Regions from separate parts of the Micromonospora sp. NPDC005171 genome, predicted to be linked through region 3. Evidence: riboswitches for the same ligand, from Rfam matches in the RefSeq annotation. Region 3 holds a riboswitch; each other region holds the start of a gene.
The links. Region 3 has a riboswitch for cyclic di-AMP ahead of ABZU74_RS12340 (C39 family peptidase). Riboswitches for the same ligand answer to the same signal wherever they lie in the genome.
Positions count from the first base shown of each region.

Region 1: another riboswitch for cyclic di-AMP. It lies ahead of ABZU74_RS02490 (NlpC/P60 family protein); the one in region 3 lies ahead of ABZU74_RS12340 (C39 family peptidase).
Region 2: another riboswitch for cyclic di-AMP. It lies ahead of ABZU74_RS13870 (hypothetical protein); the one in region 3 lies ahead of ABZU74_RS12340 (C39 family peptidase).

Region 1 covers NZ_JBEXIM010000001.1:529,390-535,381, forward strand. Annotated here, with positions in the region: gene ABZU74_RS02465 (LD-carboxypeptidase) at 1-175, shown strand, start outside; gene ABZU74_RS02470 (2'-5' RNA ligase family protein) at 212-817, shown strand; tRNA gene ABZU74_RS02475 (tRNA-Gly) at 925-998, opposite strand; gene ABZU74_RS02480 (pyridoxamine 5'-phosphate oxidase family protein) at 1,265-1,822, opposite strand; gene dcd (dCTP deaminase) at 1,922-2,500, shown strand; gene ABZU74_RS02490 (NlpC/P60 family protein) at 2,561-3,601, opposite strand; cyclic di-AMP (ydaO/yuaA leader) riboswitch at 3,615-3,750, opposite strand; gene ABZU74_RS02495 (peptidoglycan recognition family protein) at 3,986-5,968, shown strand.
Region 2 covers NZ_JBEXIM010000008.1:85,199-91,190, forward strand. Annotated here, with positions in the region: gene ABZU74_RS13860 (AAA family ATPase) at 1-1,075, shown strand, start outside; gene ABZU74_RS13865 (cation diffusion facilitator family transporter) at 1,182-2,099, shown strand; cyclic di-AMP (ydaO/yuaA leader) riboswitch at 2,218-2,349, shown strand; gene ABZU74_RS13870 (hypothetical protein) at 2,406-3,419, shown strand; gene ABZU74_RS13875 (hypothetical protein) at 3,562-4,071, shown strand; gene ABZU74_RS13880 (SRPBCC family protein) at 4,140-4,607, opposite strand; gene ABZU74_RS13885 (PfkB family carbohydrate kinase) at 4,796-5,773, shown strand; gene ABZU74_RS13890 (5'/3'-nucleotidase SurE) at 5,770-5,992, shown strand, end outside.
Region 3 covers NZ_JBEXIM010000006.1:183,138-189,129, forward strand. Annotated here, with positions in the region: gene ABZU74_RS12320 (glycosyltransferase) at 1-26, opposite strand, end outside; gene ABZU74_RS12325 (acyltransferase) at 327-1,562, shown strand; gene ABZU74_RS12330 (hypothetical protein) at 1,655-2,065, shown strand; gene ABZU74_RS12335 (hypothetical protein) at 2,198-2,968, shown strand; cyclic di-AMP (ydaO/yuaA leader) riboswitch at 3,254-3,395, shown strand; gene ABZU74_RS12340 (C39 family peptidase) at 3,629-4,471, shown strand; gene ABZU74_RS12345 (alpha/beta fold hydrolase) at 4,604-5,350, shown strand; gene ABZU74_RS12350 (CDP-glycerol glycerophosphotransferase family protein) at 5,379-5,992, opposite strand, start outside.

The sequences.
Region 1 (5,992 bases), on a different contig from region 3:
GCTTCGCGAGCAGCAGCGCGACACGGTGGTCGACGTGGTGGGCCGCTACAACCCCGAGGCGGTCGTCTGCGTCGGCGTTTCGTTCGGTCACACCAGACCGCAGTGGATCCTTCCCCACGGCGGCCCGGTCACCGTCGACGGCGTGGAACGCCGCATCTTCGCCGACTACCGGTAGGGGATCTCCGCCAGTTGCAGAGGGCGGAGAAATCACGTGGACCGGCACCGATCGTGGTTGGAAACTGCGGGGATGGAACCGACACAGACCGCCCTCATCGTGCCGATACCCGAGGCCGAGGAGGCGGTGGGCCGCTTCCGGGCATCGCTCGACCGGGCCGCCGGGTGGGGCGTGCCGGCGCACGTGACCGTCCTCTACCCGTTCCTGCCCCCGCAGCAGATCGATGAGCAGGTCATGGCGGTGCTGCGCGAGACCATTGCCGAGATACCGCGGTTCGACGTCGCACTGACGCACGTCGGCTGGTTTGGCGACACGGTCGTCTGGCTTGCTCCGCAGCCAGATCGTCCGTTCCGGGAGCTCACTGCGGCGGTGTGGCGGCAGTTTCCCGAGGCGCCCCCGTATGCCGGGGCACACAGCGACGTGGTGCCGCACCTGACCATCGGTCACGACGCGGCCAAGCCCACGCTGCGCCACGCAGCGGACACCGTCGCCGCGCACCTGCCGATCCACGCGACCATCGACAGGGTCCGGCTCATCGCCGGGACACCGGACGTCAGCCCTTGGCACACCGTCTGCGAATTCCCGCTGGGCGCCACAACAACTGCGCCGGCTGGCACGGGACGCGCAGCGGTCCGGGCGTGAAGTTGCGGCCCAGGTGGTGGCCACGTGGCTGGCCCGCCGGGCACTCGTGGCCCAGGAAACGTCGAAGGCCCTGACCGGAACTCACGTCCTGGCCAGGGCCTTCGCAGTGGAGCGGGTGACGGGAATCGAACCCGCACTGTCAGCTTGGGAAGCTGATGTTCTGCCATTGAACTACACCCGCAAGCGGCACCACTGTACCCGAGTCGTCGAGCCTCTGCACCCAGGTCCCCCCGGCGGCCGCACGTGTCCGCGTACCGCTCCGCGCGGCCTGGGCCGGGTTGATCCACTCGGCTTCCTGGAAGTCGGGGCATCCGAAGTGCCGGGACCACGCGATATCCCTGAAACCCAGTTGATCAACGCGGGCGGCGGGCGGCCGGCGGGCCGAGGCGTACACCCGGCGCCGGCTCCGCTGCGACGGAGCCGGCGCCGATGATCTTCCGGTCGTGGTCAGGCGGCAGTGCACTGGACGTCACGGCTGAGACGGGTCGGGCGGGTCTGCGGGACGGTCAGCGGGGCGGCCACCGCCGCCTGGGCGTTTGGGTCGAGCCAGACCCGAACGGCCGGCCGGCCCGGCGGGAGGCCCGGAATGCCCGCGATGTGCTGCTCACGGCGGGTGAGCATCGCCACGTCGACGGTGAACTCGAAGAGCCGCCAGTCGACCTGCGGCTCGGCCCGGGCGCTCTGCGCCAGGAGCGCCACCCGGACCGGATCGGTCACCGGACGGGCGCGACCCGCCACGTACGCCTCGTCGTCGCTCTCCTCTGCGGGGAACGAGTGCAGCGCGTAACGGCCGTCACGTTCGAGGTCGCGGCGCTTGGGCGAGTCGATGATGAAGCAGAACAGCCCCTCGGCGGTGATGACCGGGGAGACCGGATGGACGCGGGGCCCGCCGTCGGCACGGACCGTGGCCAGATAGCCGAAGCCCGGCCCGTATTGCTGGAGGAGAACGCGGATCCCGTCGGCGAGTCGGGGCTCGTCGGCGGCGAATTCGGACCAGGAAGCCATGTGGACATTCTATCGAACAAATGTACGAGCAGCGACCTCGACGCGCTGGTCACCGGCACCGAATCTGGCCATTTTTGGCAGCGCGGCTATGGTGGTCCGATGCTGCTCTCCGACCGCGACCTGGTCTCCGAGATCAAGGCCGGCACGCTGGGCCTGGAGCCGTTCGAGCCCACCCTGGTCCAACCGTCCAGCATCGACGTGCGACTCGACCGGCTGTTCCGGGTCTTCAACAACCACCTCTACACCCACATCGATCCGGCCATGCAGCAGGACGACCTGACGTCGGTGGTCGAGGTCCCCGACGGCGAGCCGTTCGTGCTGCATCCGGGGGAGTTCGTGCTCGCCTCGACGCTTGAGGTCATCTCGCTGGGTGACCAGCTCGCCGGCCGGCTGGAGGGCAAGAGCTCCCTGGGCCGGCTCGGTCTGCTCACGCACTCCACTGCCGGTTTCATCGACCCGGGCTTCTCCGGTCACGTGACGCTGGAGCTCTCGAACGTGGCGAACCTGCCGATCACCCTCTGGCCGGGCATGAAGATCGGGCAGCTCTGCATCTTCCGGCTCTCCTCGCCGGCCGAGCACCCGTACGGCTCGGTGGTCTACGGCTCGCGCTACCAGGGCCAGCGAGGGCCGACGCCCAGCCGCGCCTGGCAGCACTGGCGCACCTGGCCAACCCGCTGATACCAGAACGACGAGGGCCCGCCGCGACGTGATCGCGACGGGCCCTCCGGTCACCCGGGGTCAGCCTGGGCGGCCGTAGCTGTGGATCGGGCCGTCGTCGACCTTCTTCATCTTGATCGGTTGGCCGGCCTGCGAGGCGTGCACCACCCAGCCGCCGCCGACGTACATCCCGACATGGTGGATGTCGCTGTAGTAGAAGACCAGGTCGCCGGGGCGCAGGTCGCCCCTGCTGACGTTCTTGGTGACGCGGCTCTGCGCGGCGGCGTTGTGCGGCAGCGACACACCGGCCTTCGCCCAGGCGGCCAACATCAGCCCGGAGCAGTCGTACGAGTTCGGGCCCTCGGCACCCCAGACGTAGGGCTTGCCGATCTGCGCGCAGGCGAATTTGACGGCTGTGCCCGCTGCGCCGCCGGGGTAGCTGCCCGGGCAGGGCGCCGGGCGCAGCGGACCCCCGCCGCCGTTGCCGTACACCTTGAGGCGCAGCTTCTGTAGGCGGTCGATCTCTTCGTTGATCTGCTTCTTCTTCGCCGCCAGCTGGGCTTCGGTGCGGGTCAGCTGGGCCACCATCTCGTCCAGCGGCGCCTTCTGCGCGGCCAACTGGTCGCGCAGGTCGGCGACCTGGCGTACGTCCTTCTGCTGGTTGTGCGCGAAGCGGTCGAGCATTTCGAGCTGGCCGACCACCTCGCTGGGGGACCGGCTGCCGAGCACCGCATTGACGGTCGAGACGTTCTCACCCTTGTAGGCGCGTACGGCCAGCGCGCTGACCTTGTCCATCGCGGCGTCGACCTGGCGCTCCAGCGGAGTGATCCGGGCGGCCAGCGCGTCGGCCTGCTTGCGCTTCGCGGCGAGGTCGATCCGGGTGGCGTTGTGCCGTTCGATGATCGGTTCGAGCTTGTTCCAGTCGGCGTCGATCTGGCGCTCGATCTCGGCGACGGACGGGTCGGCGTGGGCCGCCGTGGCACTGCCGGTCAGGACGACGGCGACGCCGGCCAGCGCGGCGAGTGCGGTGGTGAAGCGGGACCAGCGTGGGCGCGGCACGATCGACGCCGGGCCGGCTGATGCCGACCGCTCGGACGACGGCCGCGGGGCATGGAGTGCCACCGGGGTTCCGTACTCCTTCTTCCTGACCGCCTACCGGGTTAGCTGACGGGTTCGGGCGGGAAGTCGGCGCCCTACCGCAGTTGCTGCGGATTCACCCCGAGGGACCTGGGTCCCCGGTTCGCTCGGAAACGACTCGGCGGTGTCGGTCCGTTACCGCCCGGGCTGGGCGGAGCTGCTGTCGGGCCGACGAATGACCAGAGTAGAGACGCCTGTTACCAATCCGCAACCCGTGCGGCCGTGACACTCCGTACCGATTGGACGAGGTCACCGACCGTGTGTGAAGAATTCTTTCTAAAGGCTTCGATAGATGGAAAGGTATTGACCTGACCTCCCGGACGGCGCGATGGTGACCTGACCTCACTCCGCGAGAATCTAGGGGGTTCGATGCACCATCCAACCCTGTCGACCGGCTGGCGCGCACTGCTCGCCGCCACCGTGGTCGCCGCCGCGACCACGGTGCCACTCTCCGTCGGCCCGGCCGCCGCCGCGCCCACCACCGACCGCCAGCAGCAGTACGCCGCCGCGGCCACCGATTACGGCGTGCCGAACGTCGTGCTGCTCGGCGTCTCCTACCTGGAGTCGCGCTGGGACACCAACGCCGGCACACCGAGCACCAGTGGCGGCTACGGCCCGATGCACCTGACCGACGCGCGGCACGTGACCGCCCTACCCGGACGCGGCCACCACGACGCCGGCGACGAGGACCCACGCGGGGACGACTCCCGTCCCAGCCGGGTGCCCGCGCCCCGACCGGTCGAGGCGCCCGCCCCGACCACCGCCGCGTTGCAGACCGTGGACGCCGCCGCCGCGCTGACCGGCGCCGCCCCCGAGGCACTGCGCACCGACGCGGTCCTCAACATCCGGGGTGGGGCCGCGCTGCTGAGCGCGTACCAGAAGGATCTGGGCGCGCCGGTCGGCACCGACACCGACCCGGCGGCCTGGTACGGCGCGGTGGCCCGCTACTCGGGCGCGGACAGCGCCGACGCCGCGGCGGCCTTCGCCGACGAGGTCTTCACCACCATCGGCGCGGGCCAGTCCCGGGTGACCGACGACGGCCAGCGGATCACCCTGCCGGCCCGCGCGGTGCAGCCCGAGCGTTCCTGGTTGGACCGGCTGGGCCTACGCCGGCTGACCCGCCCGGACGGGGTGGAGTGCCCGCGCACCATCTCCTGCGAGTGGATCCCGGCCCCCTATGAGGCGTTCGGCGACGGGGACTACGGCAACCACGATCTCTCCGACCGGCCCGCCCGGCAGAAGATTGAGTACATCGTCATCCACGACACCGAGGCGAGTTGGGCGACGACCCTGAAACTCGTCCAGGACCCGACCTACGTGAGCTGGCACTACTCGCTGCGCTCGGTCGACGGGCACATCGCCCAGCACGTGAAGACCAAGGACGTCGGCTGGCACGCCGGCAACTGGTACGTCAACGCGAAGTCGATCGGGCTGGAACACGAGGGCTTCGCGGCGCAGGGCACCTGGTACACCGAGGCGATGTACCGGACCTCGGCGAAGCTGGTCCAGCACCTGGCGCTGCGGTACGGCATCCCGCTGGACCGCCAGCACATCATCGGCCACGACAACGTGCCCGGCACCGTCGCGTCCACCGTGAGCGGCATGCACTGGGACCCGGGGCCCTACTGGGACTGGACCCACTACTTCAACCTGCTGCACGCGCCGCGACTCGACACCGGCACCCCGGCCACCGGTCTGGTCCGGATCGACCCGGACTACGCCACCAACCAGCCGACGTTCACCGGCTGCGTCACCGCGGGCGTGCCCTGCGCGCCGCGCGGCTCCTCCGCTGTGGTGCTGCGCAGCGCACCGTCGGCGGACGCGCCGCTGGTCAACGACATCGCGCTCCGCCCGGACGGCACACCGAACACGATGCTCGTCTCCGACCACGGGGCCCGGGCATCCGCCGGGCAGACGTACGCGTTGGCCGGGCGGCAGGGTGACTGGACGGCGATCTGGTACCTCGGGCAACGGGCCTGGTTCCACAACCCGGCGTCCGCGCCGACCGCCAGCTGGACCGTCGGCGTGGTGGCCACGCCGAAGCCCGGCCGAACCACGATTCCGGTCTACGGACGGGCGTACCCGGAGCAGGCGGCGTACCCGGACGGGGTGCCCTACCAGACGATATCCCCGCTCCAGTACACCCTGGCCGCCGGGCAGCGGTACGCCGTCGGCGCGGTACTGGCCGGCGAGTACTACCGGGCCAGCACGTTCGACGGCTCGTCACCCGGCGACTGGACGGTGATCCGCGGCAAGAACCGCTACGCGCAGATCCAGTTCGGCCACCGGATCATGTACGTCGACCTCGCCGACGTACAGCTGTTGCCGTCCCCGGTGGGCGCGCCCCGCTGACAACCACGACGGCCCCCGGTCGGT
Region 2 (5,992 bases), on a different contig from region 3:
GGTGTTCGCCGCGCTCTGGGCGCAGGCCCGTGAGGTGAGCAGCGGTCGGCTGCCGGAGCAACCGGCCTTCGAGGCGGAGATCGCCGAGCGGTCGGAGTTCCGGGAGTTCCTCAAGGCGTGGTGGCCCCGGCTGCACCCCCGGCACGTGCTCGGCTGGCTGGGGCAGCCGGACCGGCTGCGCCGGTACGCCGAAGGGATCCTCTCCTCGGCGGAGATCCGGCTGCTCAACGCCGCGTACCGGAACCTGGACTCGGCTGGGCTGACCATCGCCGACGTGGCGCTGCTGGACGAGCTGGACGCGCTGCTCGGTAAGCCCGCGCAGCCGGCCCGCGCGCGACGTGACCCGTTCCAGCTCGCGGGCGGCGTCCGCGAGCTGAGCACCCTCGGCGAACGGCAGCGGGCCGCCCGCGCGGCGGCCCGGGAGCGCCCGGAGGACTACCGGGAGTACGCGCACGTGGTGGTGGACGAGGCGCAGGACGTCTCGCCGATGCAGTGGCGGATGATCGGTCGACGCGGCCGCCTGGCCTCCTGGACCGTGGTGGGCGATCCGGCGCAGACCGCGTGGACCGGTGACCCGGAGGAGCTGACCCGGGCCCGCGACCAGGCGCTGGGCCGGCGCAAGCGACACGATTTCACGCTCACCACGAACTACCGCAACTCGGCGGAGATCTTCGCGGTGGCGGCGGCGGAGATCCGTCGGCTCTACCCCGACCTGCCGTTGCCGACCGCTGTCCGCTCGACCGGGGTCGAGCCGGTCGAGCTGGTGGTGCCCGCGACGGAGTTGGAGACCGCGACAGTGGAGGCCGCCGCCGGCCTGCTGGCCGAGGTGGAGGGCACGGTCGGGGTGATCACGCCGGTCCCCCGCCGGGACGAGGTCGCCGGTTGGCTCGGCGCGCTCGGCGCGCCGAGGTTGCAGGTGGTGACCAGCCTGGAGGCCAAGGGCATGGAGTACGACGGGGTGGTGCTGGTCGCCCCGAGCGAGATCCGGGCGGATCCGGGCGCCGGGGTACGCACCCTGTACGTGGCGCTCTCCCGGGCCACCCAGCGGCTCACCACCATCGACCCGACCGGCTGACGTGCGCGGACTGCCGCCAGCGAGAGGCGCTACCCGTACACTTGCATACATAGCGATGTGAACATACATTTGACCGGGTCCCGACCAGCGGCGGAAGGTGGTTCTCGTGGGCGCAGGTCATGACCACCACCACGGGTCCGTCGCCAATGCCGCACACCAGCACCGAGGTCGACTCTGGGCGGCATTCGGGCTGCTCGCCACCCTGATGGTGGTCGAGGCGGTGGTCGCCCTGCACACCGGCTCGCTCGCCCTGCTCTCCGACGCCGGGCACATGTTCACCGACGTCCTCGGCATCGGGATGGCGCTCGCCGCGATCACGGCGACCCGGCGGGCCACCGGCGACCCGCAGCGCACCTTCGGCCTCTACCGACTCGAGGTGCTCGCCGCACTGGCCAACGCCGTCCTGCTCTCCGGCGTCGCGATCTACGTGGTGATCGAGGCGATCCGCCGTTTCGGCGACCCGCATGAGGTCGTCGCCGGGCCGATGCTCGTCGTGGCCGTGCTGGGCCTGCTCGCGAACATCGTCGCCTTCGCCCTGCTCCGGGCCGGTGCCAAGGAGAGCATCAACCTCCAGGGCGCCTACCTGGAGGTGGTGGGCGACCTGCTCGGCTCACTCGGCGTCATCGGTGCGGCGCTGCTCATCACCGTCACCGACTGGTGGTGGGCCGACCCCCTGGTCGCGGTCGCCATCGGCGTGTTCATCCTGCCGCGCACCTGGCGGCTGGCCCGCGCCGCCATCCGCATCCTGGTGCAGGCCGCCCCGGAGCACCTCCAGGTGACCGCGGTGCACGACCGACTGGCCGCCGTCCCAGGTGTCGTCGAGGTGCACGACCTGCACGTCTGGACGCTCACCTCGGGCATGGAGGTGGCCTCGGCGCACCTGACCATGGCACCCGGCGCGGAGGTCGGCGCGGTGCTCACCGCGGCGCGTACCGCCCTGCACGACGACTTCCGCATCGAGCACGCGACGTTGCAGATCGAGCCGGGTGCCGCCTCCGGCGCGTGTGGCTCCATCGAATGGTGACGGGGCCGTAATTTTGCGTGGTGACGCACGCACCGTCCGTCACATCAGCTGCAGAGGTCCCACCGGCACCGGTAGGCTCGGTCCCGGCCTCCACCAGGCGGCGCCCTCCCGGCGCCGGTGGCGGTCGCCGCCTAATCGCCCACCTGGGCGAACCGGGGAACCATGTTCCTGGGGTGCATCCGCGTCAGCGGTAGGGATCTTCCGTCCCGAACCCGTCAGCTAACCCGGTCGGCGGCTGACGGAAGGACATGCGCAGTGGCACCAGCACGACCACCCGCCGCCCGACTGGCGGCACTGATTGTCGCGATGTTCACCCTCGGCGTCGCGCTTCCGGCCGGCACCGCCTCGGCTGCTCCCCCGACCGGCCTGCGGGCCGCCGCACCCGACTCCGACGAGGAGGGCGGCACCCCGGCGCTGCGCGCCCAACTCGATGCGGCCAGCAAGGGCTACCTGGACGCGAAGCGCGCCCTCGACACCTCCGTACGACGGCAGCAGCAGCTCGCCACGCAACTGAAGACCATCGAGGGCGAGATCGACCAGCGCAACGGCAAGGTCGGCGAGATCGCCGAAGTGGCGTACCGCACCGGCCGGCTCGGTGCGATGTCGGCGCTGCTCAACAGCAACACCCCGGAAGGCTTCATGGACCGGGCGGCCGCGCTGGACGCGGTGGCCGCCAACGAGGACCGGGTGCTGCGCGACCTGCTGGCCAGCAAGGACAAGGCCAACCGGACCCGGGTCGCCCTGGACGGCGAGATCAACGAACAGCGCAAGCAGGTAGCGGTGATGGCCAAGCGCAAGGAACAGGCCGAACGGGCCCTGACAGTGGCCACCACGCCCAAGCCTCAGACCACCGCCGACGCCGGCTCCAACCGGGGCACCTCCAGCGCCAACGCGAAGGCCGCGCCGCGCAACTCCGACGGCTCCTGGCCTTCCGAGTCGTGCAGCGTGAACGACCCCACGCCGGCCAGCGGCTGCATCACCCCGCGCACCCTGCACGCGCTCAACCAGGCCAAGGCAGCGGGCTTCACCCGGTACGTCTCGTGCCACCGCCCCAGCGGCTCCGGTGAACACCCGAAGGGCCGGGCCTGCGACTTCGCCGCGCAGAAGAACGGCTTCGGCGGAAACGCGACCGGCGGAGACAAGACGTACGGCAACAATCTGGCCGCGTACTTCATCCGCAACGCGGACCGGCTCGCCGTGCTCTACGTGATCTGGTACAGGCAGATCTGGCTGCCCAGCAGCGGGTGGAAGTCGTACAGCGGGGCGCAGGGCACCCCGTCCACCGACCACACCAACCACGTACACCTGTCGGTCTACTGACCCACGCGTCGTGATGCCTGTGAGCCATCGTGATGACTCACAGGCATCACGTGCGTCCGGGGCCGGGCTACGTCACCGGGCGTACCCCTGATGTCGTCGCTCGTCGGACGACCCGGCCGGGGCTGGCGGGCAGCATCGCGGTATGCCTCGGATCCGACCCACCACCCGCAAGGCGCTGCTCACCCTGCACCTCGTCACCTCGCTCGGCTGGCTGGGCGCCGACCTGGTGCTACTCACCCTCGGCATCGCCGTGCAGCGGGGCGCCGACCCGGCGGTGGTCTATCCGGTCACCGCCCTGGTCGGCACGGTGCTGTTCGCGCCGCTGAGCGTCCTGGTCTGGCTGATCGGAGTCGCCAGCTCGCTGCTCACCCCGTGGGGCCTGCTGCGCCACCGCTGGGTGCTGGTCAAGCTCGTGCTCACCACTGTGATGGTCGGGCTGGTGCTGTTCCTGCTCACCCCGAACCTGCGCCACGCCGGAGCGGTCGGCGCCGCCCTGCCCGCACGCGATCGCGCCGACCTGGTCATCGCGCCGGCGGTGTCAACCAGCCTGATGATCATCGCGACGGTGCTGTCCACCTACAAGCCGTGGGGCCGGCGTCCCGTCGCCCGAACCACCCGCACGAGCCGTGATCGCGCTGCAACCACGATCTAGGTGCCTCCGCCGGGCATCTCACCGAGATCGACAAACCGGAACTGCGAGATCGGCGCAGCGGCGGCGGGTCAGGCCGGGGGTGGGGGGTTGCCGGTGCGGTCGAGGGCCGCGCCCAGCCGGGTGGCCAGGGCCAGGTGGGCGGCCTGGGCCTGGCGGAACGCGTAGCGGAACAGTGGCGTCGGCGCGGTCAGGGTGATCTCGACGTCGATGCGGATCAGGCCGTCCGGCTCGGCGCGCAGGCGGGTGTGGTTGCGCACGGTGGTGGCCGGCCACTGACGGGCCACCGTGACGATCTCGTCGGCCTCGCTGACCAACACGTCCGCGTGGTAGGTGGTCCGGAAGCGCAGCGGACCGGCCGCCAACCGGTCGTTGATCGTGTAGCTGGCCTGGGCGCCGGGCCGGGGCGGCACCCGGCGGACCCGGACGATCAGCGGATGCAGTTCGCCCTGCCGGGTCAGGTCGCTGAGCAGCGCGGCAGCCTCGGCGGGTGAACACCGGGCCTGGACGGTGTAGCTGAAGGTATCGCTGCTGAGCACACCGTCTCCTGCCGTCGTTTGTCGCCCGATCGTCCCGTACCGATGCCTGCCTGGCAACGCCCGACGGCCCCCAGCGCCGCGCCGGACCGGGCCGATGCGACGACCTGCCACCACCTGCCCGATTAAGGTCGGTTATTACGAATCTTCCGTAGATGCCGGAGGGCGGCCAGCATGAACGGCGACGACCGATGAGCGGGCACGTGATGGTCTTCGCGCCCACTCCACAGCTGACGGTGACATTGGACCAGCCCAACGACCACCCCGAGCTGCACCTGCACCCCGGCGGACAGGGCGTCTGGCAGGCCCGAATGGTGATCTCCCTCGGTGTCGACGTGGTGCTCTGCGCCGCCCTCGGCGGTGAGATCGGTCAGGTGTTGGAACCGCTGCTGGTCAGCGAGGGCGTGGACCTCAAGGTGGTGGTCCGTGACTCCGGCAGCGGCGGGTACGTGCACGATCGCCGGGAGGGCTCCCGGCAGGAGATCGCCGACGTGCCCGGGCAGCCGCTGAGCCGACACGAGATCGACGAGCTCTACAACCTCGCCCTCGGCGAGGGCCTGCGGGCCTCGGTGAGCATCCTCAGTGGGCCGAACGAACCGTGGCTCGTGCCGGCCGACCTGTACCGACGCTTCGCCGCCGATCTCGGCGCCAACGGCGGCCGGGTGGTGGTCGACCTCTCCGGCGACCACCTCGGTTCAGTGTTGGAGAGCGGGGTGTTCTTCCTCAAGGTGAGCCACGAGGAGTTGATCCGCGACGGCCGCGCGCGCAGCGACGACACCGCGGAGCTGACCCGGGCCATGTACGAACTGCACGCGGGCGGCGCCGAGACGGTGGTGGTGAGCCGCGCCGACCAGCCGGCGTTGGCGCTCATCGACGGGGAGTTGTTCCAGGTCGAGATGCCCCGGCTGGAGGCCGCCGACCCGCGCGGCGCGGGCGACTCGATGACCGCCGGAGTGGCGGCCGTGGTGGCCAGGGGCGGAGACATCCGGACCGCCATCCGCACCGGCGCCGCCGCTGGCGCGCTGAACGTGACCCGGCACGGCCTCGGCACCGGGCGGCTGGATTCGATCACCGGCCTGGTGGACCGGGTCCGGCTGGTGCCGGCGGACAGCCGGCAGCAGGAGCGGACCACCCCTGACGAGTTGGCCGACCGGGTGGTCGAGCGATGACCCTGCGGGTGCTGATCACCAACGACGACGGGATCGCAGCGCCGGGCATCCAGGCGCTGGCCTGGGCGGCCAGGCAGCGGGGCCTGGACGTGGTGGTAGCCGCGCCGATGGAGGAGGCGAGCGGCACCAGCGCCGCGATGAGCGCCATCGAACGCGACGGGCGGGTCGTCGTGAACGATCACCCGCTGCCGGACCTGGCGGGTGTGCCGGCGTACGGGG
Region 3 (5,992 bases):
GGTGCGTGCGTCGGCTCATTGACCACGTCCGCCACCTTCGACGACCCGGGTGGCCGGCCCCGGAACCTGACGTTGCCGCCGATGGTGGAATCTCTGAACTCCCGCCCAGCGGAAGGTTAACGCCGGCCGGCGGGCGGTTCCCCGGCCCGGGGGCACGCGGGCTGGTGGGGCGGGTGGGACGCGTCCGGTTCACCCGGTAGTGACCCGGTAGGGTGCCTCGGTGCGGCCCTGCCGGGCCGTCGTGGGCGTCGCCGTCGTGCCGTCCGACGCCGCGCCGAGGAGGAGACGACCGTGCTGGTGACCCTGCCGAGCGTCGGGATCCCGGCATGACGAGCGCCGCCGCGGTGTCGGCCGCCCGGCCCGCACCCGCCCCGCCCCGGCTGCCCTCGCTGACCGGGCTGCGCTGGATCGCCGCCCTGCTGGTCTTCGGCTTCCACGCGGGCACCATGCGGATCATCGCCGAGCCGGACTACAAGGCAGTGGTGAACGCGCTGTTCACCCTTGGCCTCTCCGGGGTGCAGTTCTTCTTCATCCTCAGCGGTTTCGTGCTGGTCTGGTCGGCCCGTGCGGGCGACTCCCGGCGTACCTTCTGGCGGCGGCGGATCGCCAAGATCTACCCCAACCACCTGGTGCTGTGGGCGGCGACGCTTGTGGTCGCCTGGTGGTTCGCCGACCCGGTGCTGCCGGCGGCAGCGCTGGAGAACCTGCTGCTGTTGCAGGCGTGGGACCCCCGGCCGGGCTGGTTCTACAGCATCAACACGGTCAGCTGGTCGCTCTCCTGCGAGTTCTTCTTCTACCTGTGTCTGCCGCTGGCGCTGCCGTTGCTGCGCCGGGCCCGACCGAAGCTGCTCTGGGCGCTGATCGTGGTGGTGCCGCTGCTGATCCTCGCGCTCTGGCCGGCGCAGGAGCTGGTGCCGGAGGTGAGTCGGTGGTGGTTCACCCAGATCTTCCCGCCGGTACGGTCGCTGGAGTTCTGGTTGGGCGCGGTGGCGGCCGAGTTGATGCGCCGGGGGCTGTGGCGCGGTCCCGGTCTGACCGTGGCCAGCGGGATCTTCCTGGTCACCTGGGTGGCGGCCGCGCAGTGGATCCGCGCCGAGCTGTGGACCACCCTGCTCGCGGTCGCGTACCTGTTGGTGATCACGGCCGCCGCGGACGCGGACGTGCGGGGTCGGCGCTCGCCGTGGCGGTCCCGGCCGCTGGTCTGGCTCGGTGAGGTCTCGTTCGCCTTCTACCTGGTGCACGTGCTGGTGATGACGAGCGTGCTGCGCTGGAGCGGAACCTGGGGGATCGGCTTCGCGGGCTGGCGTGGCCCGGCGGTGGTGCTCGGCTTCCTGGCGGCGAACCTGATCCTCGCCGGGCTGCTGCACCGCTTCGTCGAGACGCCGATGATGCGCCGGCTCGCGCCGCGCCGTGCGGCCCGTCCGGCGCCCGTCCCGCGGCAACGCGCCGCCGGCGACGACGATGCCCGAGACCCCGTGAGCAGCGCGCGCGGCGACGTCGGTGGGGCTGCCGACGAGGTCGGTCAGACCGCCGGTCGATCACCGTACGTCGACCTGCGCTGACAGCGTCCACCCTGGTCAGCGGGCTCGGCGCGGCGTGATCCGACACGCCCGTGGTCGGTGCGCCATGGTTGGCGCGACGGTAGCCTGGTGCCGTGCTTCCGGTCGCGTTCACCTGTCCGTTGTGGTGGGTGGCGCGCTGGGCGACGCGGGTGCTGACCAGCCTCGCCGTCGTCGCGGCCCTGGCGCTCGGCGCAGGCCCGGCCACGGCCGCCGGATCAACGCCCAGCCCGCTGCCGACGTCGAGCGTGGTGCCGACCTCCGTCGCTGCCGGCCCGCTGTCGGCCTCCTGCCGGCAGGTGGGGGCGCACAGCGCGGCGCGTCCGGCGCTACCGCCGGAGGCCGCCGAGGTTGCGACCTGGTCGGTCGACGCGACGGTGACGCTCCCCGGCGATCAGGGCACCATCGCCGCCGGCGGGCTGCCGGTCCGCGCGGCCGAGTCTGACCGGCTGCCCCTGGTCGACTGTGCGAGCGGTCAGGCTCCCCGGGCCCCACCCCGACGCTGAGCCACCCGGGGCGACCGCCCCGACGCCGCGCCCAGTCGACCCACCGCTTCCCACCCCGCCGCCCCGTGGCCCCCCGTGGCCCGCTGGCCGGCGCGGCTCCCATCGCACTGCTCTCTCCCCGAGGTGCCGACCATGGAGACCGTCGTCTTCTACCAGTTCGTGACCGAGGTGCCGCAGGCCGCCGCCATCTGGTCGACGCTGTTCCTGCTGACCCTGGGCCTCCTCACAGTGCTTGCCGCCCGCCCCGAACGGGACCGACCCACCGACGATCCGCTCCCGGCCGCGCCCACCGCCCGGGAGGTGGCCGCCGCCGAGGCCGCCGACATGCGCCGCTACGCCGAGGAGGTGGCCGTCGCCGCAGCCAACGCGGCGACGACCGCCAAGCGCCGGCGCGCCGCCTGGCTGACCGCTCAGGAGCAGCTGGAGCGGGCCTGGATCGGGTACGACGAGGCGGACACCGCCGCGCGTCGCTTCGCGGGCGCCGGGGCGCTGCCCACCCCGCAGACCCCGCACACCCCCGCCGAGTACGCCGCCCGGGAACGCTATCTGCACCGGGCGGCGATGGCGGCGTACTGGCGGGGCGACCTGACCATGGCCCAGTTCGGCGACGTGTTCGGGCACCGGCGTGGCTGGGATCCCCGGCGACACCCGGTCGAGCAGGAGGTGCTGATCAGCCGGGTGGTCCGGGATGCGCGGCTGGCCGACTACCAGGTGGCCGCCGGCCGGGAGCGGGCCGCCTGGCGCGACGCCGAGTTGGCCGCCGAGTCGGCTCGTACCCTCGCCGAGGAGGCGTACGCGGCGGCAGCCCGGCTGCGTCCGACCCCGGTGCCCGCGCGCCGGACAGCGGCCGGGGCGATGCGACCCGCCGTGGTGGCACGGTGGCGCCCGGCCCGGGTGAGTTGAGCCCGATCCGTGATGTGAGGCCGGTCACCCAATAGCGGAATCGGACGGCCGACGCGATCGGCGGCATTGTTCCCGCGATTATGGTCGCGTTCTTCGCGGCCTGTCCGGTTGTCGACCATAGGCGTCGCCGTAACCGGTTGTCCCATCGAGTCACATCATCGGCAATACGCGCAGAAATTGGCGCGCCAATTGAGGTTTACGCAGGTGAAGCTGGCTTGGCAGGGGTGTGGAGCGACCAGTAGTGTCGTCCCGTCCGGTGCGGTAACCGATCGCAAGACGCGACGCCGCATCGACCCGCTTAATCGTGATCAACGAACCGGGGACCCATCAGTAAGTCCGGGGTGAATCCGCGAGCCACGGCCCGCGGTAGGGCGATCTTCCCGCCCGAATCCGTCAGCTAACCCGGTAGGCGGTGTCGGAAGGAGTCCCATCCTCGTGCAGCACCTTTCCACCCCTCGGTTGTTCCCTCGCCTCCACGGCGTGGCGGTGCACCCGCTCACTCGTCCAGTGACGGTGAGCTGACCCCCCGGGTCATCGCCTTCCCCGCCCGGCCGCGCCGGGCGTTCCCCTGAGCGGTTCACCATCCGCAGACCACGGTCCGCGCGCTGGCGCCTGCCCGGATACCGGCCCGGCCCCGGTGTGCCGCTCTCCCCCCGATCCGTGGAGGACCCCGTGAAGCACACCCTGCAGCGTCAGCTCCGCCGCCTCGCCACCGAGCGCCCGTACCAGATCGTCGCCGCCTCCGCCGCGGCCCTCGCCATCGCCACCACCACCGGCGCCCTGCTCACCACGGCAGACGACGCCCCGGCCGGCCAGCGCACCGCGACCACCGTCGCGGAGCTGCGCAGCGATGTCGCCGCCTCCCGCGGCGAGGTTCGGGACGCGTCCCCCTCGGCCAGCGCCGCGCCGACCACCGCCGCCCCGGCCACCAGCGCCGCCGCACCCGCCGCCAAGGCCAACCCGGACCTGACCCGGAAGCCGGAGCGGCCGAAGCCGCCCGCGACCAAGGTGCTCGACTACGACTACGAGGCGCAGAACACCTACTACAACTGCGGCCCGGCGGCCACCCGGAACGCGCTCAGCGCCGCCGGCATCGACCGCACTCAGGAGGAGCTCGGCACCGAGCTGGGCACCACCGAGATGGGCACCAACTCGGCCGAGGACACCACCCGGGTGCTCAACGCCGAGGTGAAGGGTTCCCCGTACCGGACCCGGATGTTCCCCGGCGCGCCCAGCCCGGCACAGATGGACCGGCTCCAGGCCGACGTGGTGAAGGCGATCACCGACGGCCGGGGCGTCGTGGCCAACGTCGTCGGGGACGCCACCGACACCGCCGGTGGCTGGCACTCCTACGGCGGCGGGCACTACATCGCTGTCGTGGGCTACAAGGACAACGGTCGCACCGTGCGGATCGCCGACTCGGCGAACCCGGCCGACCCGTCGTACTGGATCACCACCATCGACCTGGCCAACTGGATCACCAGCCGGGGCTACTCCGCCTGACCCGGGCACGCTGACCGCCGCGGGCGCCGTCTCCCACAAGGAGCCGGCGCCCGCGGCCTTTGTCCGCGCGCCCCGGGTACGCCGCCATCGACGGCTCTCGTACCGGGCCGTGAACCGTGGGAGACTGCGGCCGTGGTGGAGAAATCGGGTGGTCACGCCGGCCGTGGGCCGGTCCTGCTCCTGTTGCACGGCATGGGGGCGACCGGGGACGTGTGGTTGCCCTGGGCGCCGTACCTTGAAGAGCACTGGCCCGGGCGATGGCTGGCCCCGGACCTCGCCGGCCACGGCTGGGCACCGCCGCTGCCGTCGTACTCCTTCGCGGGCCTCGCCCGGCAGATCGCGCAGGCCCTCGCCCCCGACGACCGACTGGTGGTGCTCGGGCACTCGCTGGGTGGCGTGGTCGGCCTGGCGCTGGCCGCCCGTGACGCCGGAACGCCTGTGGACGCGGTGGTCGGGCTGGGCATCAAGGCGCACTGGTCACCTGCGGAGCTGGCCCGCGCCGCCGAGGTCGCCGCCCGCCCGGTGAGCTGGTTCGCCAGCCGCACCGAGGCGGCTCGCCGTTACCTGCGCGTCGCCGGGCTGGCCGGCCTGGTCCCGCCGGACCATCCGGTGGTGGACGCCGGGCTGCGCCAGGTCGACGGCCGGTGGCGCCTCGCCATGGACCCGACCGCCTTCGCCGTCGGCGAGCCCGACCTGGCGGCGCTGTTGGCGGCGACCGACGTGCCGGTGGTGCTGGCCCGCGGGGAGAACGACCCGCTGGTCACCGACGAACAACTCAAGGAGTACGGCGTGCCGGTCGCCACGCTGCCCGGCCTCGGGCACAACGCGCACGTGGAGGACCCGGCGGCGGTGTTGGCGCTGCTCGACCCGTACCGCTGAGGCCCGTCGCGGGCGTTCCGGGCCCGGATCAGGCAAGCGGGGAGAGCTGCGCGGACCCCTCGGACACGCGGTCCTCAGCCGGTGCCAGCTCCCGGCGGGCGGCGGTCAGGAACGCCTCGGCGTACGACTCGGCCGGGAAGTCACCCAGGTAACGGCGGCGGGTGGCCCAGCGGGCCTCGGCCAGCGGATCGGTGTCCAGCAGCGCGGTCAGCACCTCGTCCACGTTGGACATGTCCCGACGCAGCACGTAACCCGACCCGGCCAGCGGGAACCGCTCCACGAACCGGTCGCCCTCGTCGCCCATGTCGGTGACCGCGTACGGCTTCCCCGAGTAGAGGAAATCCGAGATCACGCCGGAGACGTCGGAGACCAGCGCGTCGGCGGAGTTGACGCACTCGGTCAGGCTCAGCTCCCGGGCCGCGGCGCCGACCACGTGCTGGCGGCCGGTGCGGGCCCGGTCGGCGACGAGCAGCTCGGTCAGGCGACCCAACTGGCGGGCCGACGCCGGGTTCTGCGCGGTGTACGGGTGGGCCCGCAGGATCACCGTCGCGCCGCGCTCCAGCAGTCCGCGCAGCAGCGCTTCGGCCACCGGCAGCGAGCAGTAGTCGGCGTCGGCGTGGTGCCCGGTCCAGGTCGGCGTGT